One region of the Neobacillus sp. 114 genome, then DNA from elsewhere that is predicted to be linked to it. Evidence: riboswitches for the same ligand, from Rfam matches in the RefSeq annotation. Region 1 holds a riboswitch; the other holds the start of a gene.

Region 1 (4,425 bases):
AGCAGGGACAATTTTTCATAAAAATGAATTTCGGATTCTGATAAAATAAAAAATTGCCGAGAAAAATATACTTTCTCGACAATCTGTGCACCGCTTTGCGGTGCTTTGAATTCTAATTCTGTTTAATAGGAAATGTAAGTTGAAAGGTAGTTAAGTGATTATCTGATATACATTCTATTTCACCGTGATGTTTCTCAACAATATTCTTACAAACGAATAAGCCGATACCGGTGCCTAGTTTCTTAGTAGTGAAGAATGGTTCGAAAATTAATTGTACTGCCTCAGGATCGATAGTGGGGCCATTATTAGAAATACGAATTTTGATTTGGTGATCATCTATATTTGTTTGGATATCAATTTTTCGCAGATTTTCTTCTTCACACACAGCGTCAACTGCATTTATTAGCAGGTTTAGAAAAACTTGTTTTAACTCATTCCTATCGCCAGTAATACAAATATCAGCATCAATATTAGTATGAATTTGGACATTACCATCGACGATGCTTGGATATAGGAATTCAAGCACTTCTTCTATTAATAAATGGATGGTAATGTCTTCATTCTGGCTTTCTGCCAGCATGTTCAGTTTTGATGTATGAAGGAACTGAGTAATTCTGAACTTAAGTTGATCTAATTCTTGGCTGACGACATCTAAATACGGTAGAGTGGGATGCTCGTGTTTTAATAGTTTTATAAAGCCCATAACGGAAGTAAGCGGGTTGCGAAATTCATGGACAAAGCTCGAAGACATTTGGCCAAGAATCGCCAGTCGGTCCTTATGTGTTTGGGAAATAAATAAATTTTGTTCTTGAAGTTTCTTATCTTTGATTTCGGTGTACTTAGAAACAGCAAAATAACAGAATAAATCGAACTGTTTATTGACCAAGTTAATAATTGCCTGAAGATCTTCGGGCATGAGTCCGGAAAGGTTTAAGTATTTAATAATAATACTCCTACCCAGATTAACATTATAAACAAACTCCCCAATATTGATATTGCCCTTGACCCGTTCCCGGGCTACTTTGTGCGCCAATAACTTAACATCTTCTTCCGAGAATCCATTTAACATAGAATTTGTTATGAGATGGTACATTAAATGACCGTTCTGTAATATTAGCTCTGGATTATCCCGGTAATGATGGACAATAATTTGCTCTTCCCAAAAATGTATAAACTTTTGTTCATTCTCAATTAGAAATTGGCCTACTTTTTTATCCATATACAGCCTGCTTTCCACTATATTAAAGTGATTATAGCATAAAAGTTTGATGCATGGGGACGGTTCTCGTGTCTCAAAATAGGGTGTACATGAGAAAAAATTCGAAGCAATTTGATGAACGTACGAGTAAATATTTCAACTTGAAATGTTTGACTTTTCTGATTAATGTGTTAACATAAATCCATATAAGGTAATATGTTCAAATGAATATGAATCAAATCCGCTAGAGGTGCCTTTTTGAAAAGGCTGAGATTGAAGTGTGACTTCGGGACTCTATGAACCTGATCTGGTTAATGCCAGCGTAGGGAAGTGGACAACGGGATTTTTGGAGAGCAAAATTTTTATTTCTAAATTTCGGCCACTTTCTTACAAAAGGAAGTGGCTTTTTGGTTTGCCTGTTTTGCGTTTCCTTAGACCAGCGAAATCCACTCAAAGGGGGGGGACTTGTATTTTTACTAGTCTAAAAGAAAAAGAGTTGCATCTTATATCCAATGGCAAAATGTCGGTCGACCAGTTGGCTGAAATAGCAAAGGATATTCATCCATTTGTAACTGCGCTACACTTGCGGGAAAAACAAAAATCAGCAAAGGAACTTTTTCAAGCAGTCGAACTTTTAACAAATGTAAACGTCCCTCCAGCAAAAATCGTGATTAACGATCGGGTAGATGTTGCAATCGTGGCAATGGCCCTTGGAGTTCAATTAGCCTATCATAGTTTAGATTCAGACTGTGTAAAAGAACATTTTCCTCAACTTAGGGTCGGGACCTCGATTCACTCCTACGAGGAAGGACAAAATGCAAAGGAGAAGGGTGCTGACTACCTCCTATACGGGCATGTTTTTCCCTCCCAATCAAAACCGGGCAAGCCCCCAAATGGGCTTGGGGAATTGACAAGGCTCACTCAACTGGATATTCCGGTGATTGCCATTGGCGGAATAACACCAGAGAATACTGGGCAGGTAATCAAGGCGGGGGCAAACGGGATTGCTGTCATGTCTGGTGTATTAGAAGCGCGTGACCCCATTTTAGCCGTTAAAGATTATATCAAAGTATTGAAAAATTTTTCGGTATAGGAGGTAAGAACATGAAGGTAACCTTAAATGGCGAGTGGACCCAAATACCAGACAATATCATATTTGTCTCAGATGTTCTCAAGCATTATAAAATCCACGATAAGGTTGTGGTAGTAGAAGTAAATGGTGGAATATTATCCAAGTTAGAACACCAAAGTACTAGATTAGCAGATAAAGACCGAATTGAAATAGTTCATTTTGTTGGAGGCGGTTGATATGTTAAAAATTGGTCCATTATCCTTTCACTCTCGTTTGTTGCTGGGAACGGGGAAGTATCCAAGCTTCGACATCCAAAAGCAAGCGGTCGAAGTGTCCGAAGCAGAAATCCTTACATTTGCAGTTAGACGGATGAATATTTTTGAAGCCAGCCAGCCGAATTTTTTGGAGCAGCTAGAAACCAATAAATATACGCTGCTGCCGAATACAGCAGGAGCGAAAACAGCTGCAGAGGCTGTCCGAATCGCTAAGTTAGCGAAAGCTTCAGGCTTATGCGACATGATTAAAGTGGAAGTGATCGGCTGTGATAAAACGTTACTTCCTGACCCGATTGAAACGCTAAAGGCCACCGAAGAATTGGTGAAGGAAGGCTTTATTGTACTCCCTTATACATCGGACGATGTGGTGCTAGCCCGGAAACTTCAAGAAGCAGGCTGTCATGCTGTCATGCCAGGGGCGTCGCCAATTGGTTCTGGTCAAGGGATTATCAATCCGGTAAACCTCCAGTTTATTATTGAACAAGCCGTAGTTCCTGTCATTGTCGATGCTGGTATCGGATCGCCTGCTGATTCTGCTTATGCAATGGAATTAGGAGCTGATGCGGTGCTGTTAAATACTGCGGTTTCAGCTGCAAAGGATCCGGTTAAAATGGCAAAAGCGATGAAATTGGCGATTGAAGCGGGAAGGCTGGGTTATGAAGCGGGCAGAATCGAGAAAAAGAGATATGCGACAGCCAGCAGCCCTAAGGAAGGAATGAGTATCAGGTGAATAATCGATACTCTAGGCAAGAGTTGTTTTCTCCAATAGGAAAAGATGGTCAGCAGCAAATTTCCAATAAACATGTACTCATCATTGGAGTTGGAGCACTTGGATCTGCAAGTGCTGAAGCACTTGTCCGTGCTGGGATTGGCAAACTCACCATTGTGGATCGTGATTATGTCGAGTGGTCCAATATACAGCGGCAGCAGTTATTTACAGAGGAACATGCGAAAAATAGAATTCCAAAAGCGATCGCGGCCAAAAATCGGTTAATAGCGATAAACTCTTCTGTGAACATTGAGGCCATCATTGCAGATGCTTCAGCCCTAGAGCTTGAAGACTGGGCAAAAGAAGCAGATCTGGTGATGGATGCAACGGATAATTTTGAAACAAGAATGATAATAAATGATGTCTCGCAAAAAGTCGGAGTTCCCTGGATTTACGGTGCTTGTGTAGGAAGCTACGGCATTTCCTACACGATCATTCCTGGAAAAACGCCTTGCCTTTCTTGTTTGCTTGAAACAGTTCCTCTGGGAGGGTTAACCTGTGACACGGCAGGAATAATTAGTCCAGCCGTAAACATGGTTGTCTCCTTTCAAATAAGTGAAGCATTGAAAATCTTGGTTGGGGATATGGATTCATTAAGAAACAAACTTGTTTCCTTTGATTTATGGAAAAACCAATATAGTGCCATTCAAGTAGACAAATTGAAGAAGAAGGATTGTCCTTCTTGCGGACCTCAGCGCTCGTACCCTTATTTATCCTTTGAAAATCAAACAAAAACGGCAGTACTTTGTGGAAGGGATTCGGTTCAAATACGTCCCTCCGTTCCAATGGTGCGCGACCTGGAAGCGTTAGAAAAAATATTGGCGAAACAAACTGGAGCTGTACAGAGAAACCCGTACCTTCTATCCTATTCTGAGAATGCTCATCGACTAGTGATTTTTAAAGATGGAAGGGCATTAGTTCACGGAACTAAGGATATTTCGGAAGCTAAAGCGTTGTACCATAAATATTTGGGGTAAATGGTAGTGAAGCGAACCTATTTAAAGAAAAACTTTATCAAGAAGGGCGATGTTTTCGGAAAGCATCGCCTTTCTCTATTTTATAACTCACTGCTTTTCAATTCCTCCTCAACCATTTCGTCTAACCGCTCAAT
Region 2 (4,425 bases), 1.4 Mb from region 1:
GCCAATCTCCTCCCTCATAGACCATGTCCCAGAACATATACTCAAATCTGGATGTAATGAGAAAATGCTCTTCTAAAACCGCCAATTCTCGCTCTGGTTTTCCTTCCGTTAATTGGTCTAGCAAATCTATTAGCCAGATAGCCAGGGACCCAAATTCATCAGAAGAATACATTTTGACCCAGTCGCCGTATAATAGATGATTGCTAGAGTTTTGATAGTTTTCTGCTAGCGTTTTGCCAATTTCCCAATAGCTCCACATACATGGCAGCAGGCTTGATATTAATTCCTCCAAGGAACCATTTTGAGCCACATTCAGCATGTAGCGGGTGTAAGCTAAATTAATCGGAGTAGGTTCCGTGCCTTCAAGATCCTGTTCCGTTATTCCAAACCGTTTTGCATACTGGCGGTGCAGGTCCATTTCACCATGTAATGTTTCGTCTAAAAGCTTTGCAAAAGCCGCCATGGTCCCGACATTTCTTGCCTTCACCGTTCCAAACGCAAACAACTTTGAATAGTCAATAAGAAACACATAGTCCTGCTTCATATAGCGAATAAAAGATTCGACCGGGAGATCACCACGTCCCAACCCGACTACGAATGGGTGCTCATGTGTTTTCTCCCAAATACAGTTAACTTTTTCAAAAAGCCGTTCTGAAAATTTCATTGGCTTTACGCCTCCTTCTCTGTGTTACACCAGACAGCAATAAATTGTGCTAACACTTTTGTAAAGTCTAACAATTGCCGAATCTCGACCTTCTCATTAACAGCATGGGCATCCTCTAGTTTTCCCGGTCCAAAAATAACTGTCGGAATTCCTGCCCGGCCAAGCCAGCCTGCATCTGTTACGGTCGTTGACATATCTAGTACAGGCTTTTTCATAAGCGTTTTTTCAAAGGAGCTTGCCAGCATTCGGGTTCCGGAATGGTCCAAATCAAGCTCTAAGGAAGGGAATATTTCACCACGATCGATTATCATGGATTTACCGCCCCAAACAAATTCCGGTGGATTGTCACGAAGCCATGGATCCGCTGCTGCCACTGTACCAATATGCTGCTCGATTTCCTTTATAATCTCTTCGTAATCTTCATTTGGGTAGAAATGAACGGTTACCCACAAGGCACAGCGGTCGGCAACAAACGCAGCATGCCTTCCGCCCTCAATCACAGCAGGGTTAATTGTATTCATACCTGATGGAAAACCTTTGTAGCTTTTTGTTACAGCCCAGTGGCGTTCAAGCTCTTGAAGACCATCGATGATTTTCATCATTTTTTCAATCGCACTGGCGCCATTGACACCTCCGCCGGCATGAATCAGCCTTCTTCTCATTCCATCATGATAGGTTTCTTTGCTTTGAATTGTTATCCAGCCGGTTATGACGCCGCCCTGCCCTTGGATATGTAAATCGCTTGTGTCTACTACTACTGCATAGTCAGCAGAATAGCCCCTTTCCAAACAAGCAAGCGTTCCTGCTTCGCCAACTTCTTCCCCGATAACAGACTGAAATTGCAAATCCCCTTTAAGCGGAACCCCAAGCTCTTTTAAAAGTTTTATTGCAATGAGAGCTGCGGCAATACCTCCCTTCATATCGGCAACGCCACGTCCATAAATATAAGGATCCTTGATTCTGGCAGAAAACGGGGCAGACCCCCATTCCTTCTCATCGCCAACCTCAGCAACATCCACATGTCCATTGACAATTAAACTATTATATTGCTCAGAGGATTCACCCTTTAAAATTCCAACCACATTCGAATCCCCGGGATATACTTCCCACATATCGATTAGAAATCCCAAGTTTCCTAAATAGCTTTTAAGAAACTTCTGGATTCTCGTTGTATTGCGGGCCGGAGGACTTTCAGTCGGAAACGCAATTAGGTCGCTCAAAAGTTTAAGCAGTTCGGCTTCCCTAGCTTCCACTTCTTGTCCAATCGTTTCTATTAAATTTTCCAGATCAACCATTCCTAAAGCCTCCTAAATTCATTCTAGGTTTTAAAAAAATAAAACCCACTCTTTATAGCAAAGGTAAGAGTGGGTTTTGATCGTTCCACTTCCCTCCGCTGGGATCATCCAGTTCAGGTTCAAAGGGTTCGGAGCCGTGCCCCATCTCAAGCCTTTTAGGCTTCCCCCAGTGAAGGTCCTATTTAGTTACGGTGATATTTTTCTCGCCAAGCGGCACTTTCTTCCTTAAGAAAATCGTTAAAATCACAAATCCAAGCAGTGCTCCGGCAAAGGAACTAAAAATAAATAATGGGATAAACCCGAATAGCGTTGCTTTCTGCCCGAGGATTAGGGTTGCAATAGGATAGGAAAGCAATGCTCCAAGAATACCCGTCCCAATAACTTCTCCTATAACAGCAAAGTAGATTTTTCTAGTTTTCCAAAATAATAGTCCGGCTAGAAACGCCCCGAAGATGCTTCCAGGAAACGCAAAAAGCGACCCCGTCCCCATCATATTCCGAAGCAGGGAAACACAAAAGGCCTGGGCCACGGCATAATAAGGGCCCAACAGTACCCCAGAAAGGACATTTAAAAAATGCTGCATTGGAAAAACCTTTGTAAAGCCAATCGGAATCACGACCAAATTACTTGAAAGAGTCCCCATCGCAATCATCATGGCTGTTAACGTAAGCTTATACGTTTTTTTCATGATTTCCTCTCTCCCCTACACTTTTTCGTAAAGCCTTTGCAGCTATGAGCGGTGAATTGGCAAGGCTGATGGCGGTTATAACTGAAACGCCATCAGCTCCGGCTTCCACTACAGTTGCCGCATTTTCACTTGTAATCCCGCCAATTCCAACGATTGGTACAGCAATTCCTTGGCTTCGCAGTTCCTCGATAAGTGCAGTCCCTCTTGATGGCTTTTCATCGGCCTTCGTTTTTGTTGGAAATACCGGTCCAATTCCGAAATAATCGGCACCGGCGCTAAGTGCTCCTTCTGCTTCCTCAGGAGTATGAACGGATACACCAAGAATTTTACTATTGCCAATTTGACGCCTGACTATTTCAGCCGGTTCATCCTCCTGACCGATATGAACCCCATCTGCGTTAAGCCTGATTGCTAGTTCAATATCATCATTAACGATAAACGGAATTCTGTGTTCTTTGCATAGGCTTTGCAGTTTTTTCGCAAGAGCATATTTTTCTTCCCCGATTAAAGCCTCTTTGCCTTTTTCCCGAAATTGAAAAAAGGTAATTCCTCCGGCGATGGCTTCTTTCAATACCTCAACAGGGTCCTTCCTGCAGTTTGCTGTTCCCATAATAAAATATACTTTCAATGCTTCGCGTAAGTTTATCATGATTGGACCATCTCCATGATTCTTTTCCGGTAAGCACCATGGTTTGTCGGCCCATGTCCCTGACCAATCGCAATTCCATCTTCAATTGCAGCCTGAATAAAATCCTTCGCCTTGATGACCGCTTGATATACATCTGCTCCCTTAGCCAGTTCGGCGGTAATCGCTGCTGAAAAAGTGCAGCCAGTGCCGTGTGTGTTCTTAGTCGGAATTCGCTTACTCGTAAAAGTATAGAATTCTTTTCCATCGAATAGGAGATCTATCGATTCTGAAGGGTTTTCATCATGGCCGCCTTTCAGAACAATGTTCTGCACCCCTAAGGCATGTAATTTTTTTGCTGCTTCACGCTTATCTTCCGCTGTACGTATAGACATCCCGGTTAGAACCTCAGCCTCGGGAATGTTCGGGGTAACCATTTTGGCAAGCGGCAATAAAAATTTCTGCATCGCAGAAATTGCTTCCATCTGCAGCAAGGAAGCTCCGCCTTTGGCAATCATTACAGGATCGACAACAACATTATCCCAATGATATTTTGTAAGATTAACAGATACAGCTTCGATAATTTCCGCATTAAATAACATACCCGTTTTCACCGCATCGGTCCCCATGTCCTCACCGATGGCTTTCATCTGTTCGATAACAACTTCGGCTGTCATTGGATAAACCCCATGGACGCCTAATGTATTTTGCACAGTAACGGCGGTTAATGCGGACATGCCAAAAACCTCTAACTCCTGAAACGTTTTTAAGTCCGCCTGAATTCCTGCCCCGCCGCCTGAATCGGAACCTGCAATCGTTAACGCCATTTTCATTATTGCTCTCCTCCAGCTAATTTTTTTATGGAAGCGTAAAGATTGATGTCATCTGAAGCAACCTTTGAAAGCTGGTTCAAAAATTCGATTTGAAAGCTTCCTGGGCCTGATTCCACCGTTAGTTCCGCCGCCTTTTCTGCGGCTATTCCGTATATCGAGACTGCAGCAACAGACGCCTGCATTAAATCTTTTTCTACCCCGGTAAACGCACCAATAACGGAGGTTAACAGACAGCCAGTACCTGTCACTTTTGTTAACAATGGATGCCCATTAGCCACAACGTATGTAGTCCTGCCATTGGTAATAACATCTTCTTTCCC

What was found. A riboswitch is a leader RNA that binds a small molecule or an ion and turns the genes downstream of it on or off. The one in region 1 is predicted to bind thiamine pyrophosphate.
Region 2: it holds a riboswitch for thiamine pyrophosphate, as region 1 does, so the genes downstream of both, QNN06_RS13600 (acetylornithine deacetylase) here and QNN06_RS20125 (thiamine phosphate synthase) in region 1, are expected to answer to the same signal.

The regions. Positions count from the first base shown of each region.
Region 1 is NZ_CP126144.1:4,147,777-4,152,201, reverse strand. Features, by position in the region: gene QNN06_RS20130 (histidine kinase N-terminal domain-containing protein) at 113-1,219, opposite strand; TPP riboswitch at 1,435-1,544, shown strand; gene QNN06_RS20125 (thiamine phosphate synthase) at 1,695-2,291, shown strand; gene thiS (sulfur carrier protein ThiS) at 2,303-2,506, shown strand; gene QNN06_RS20115 (thiazole synthase) at 2,508-3,275, shown strand; gene QNN06_RS20110 (thiazole biosynthesis adenylyltransferase ThiF) at 3,272-4,291, shown strand; gene QNN06_RS20105 (HD domain-containing protein) at 4,372-4,425, opposite strand, start outside.
Region 2 is NZ_CP126144.1:2,769,261-2,773,685, reverse strand. Features, by position in the region: gene QNN06_RS13610 (ABC transporter ATP-binding protein) at 1-18, opposite strand, end outside; gene tenA (thiaminase II) at 1-664, opposite strand, end outside; gene QNN06_RS13600 (acetylornithine deacetylase) at 670-1,959, opposite strand; TPP riboswitch at 2,033-2,137, opposite strand; gene thiW (energy coupling factor transporter S component ThiW) at 2,138-2,647, opposite strand; gene thiE (thiamine phosphate synthase) at 2,631-3,296, opposite strand; gene thiD (bifunctional hydroxymethylpyrimidine kinase/phosphomethylpyrimidine kinase) at 3,293-4,105, opposite strand; gene thiM (hydroxyethylthiazole kinase) at 4,105-4,425, opposite strand, start outside.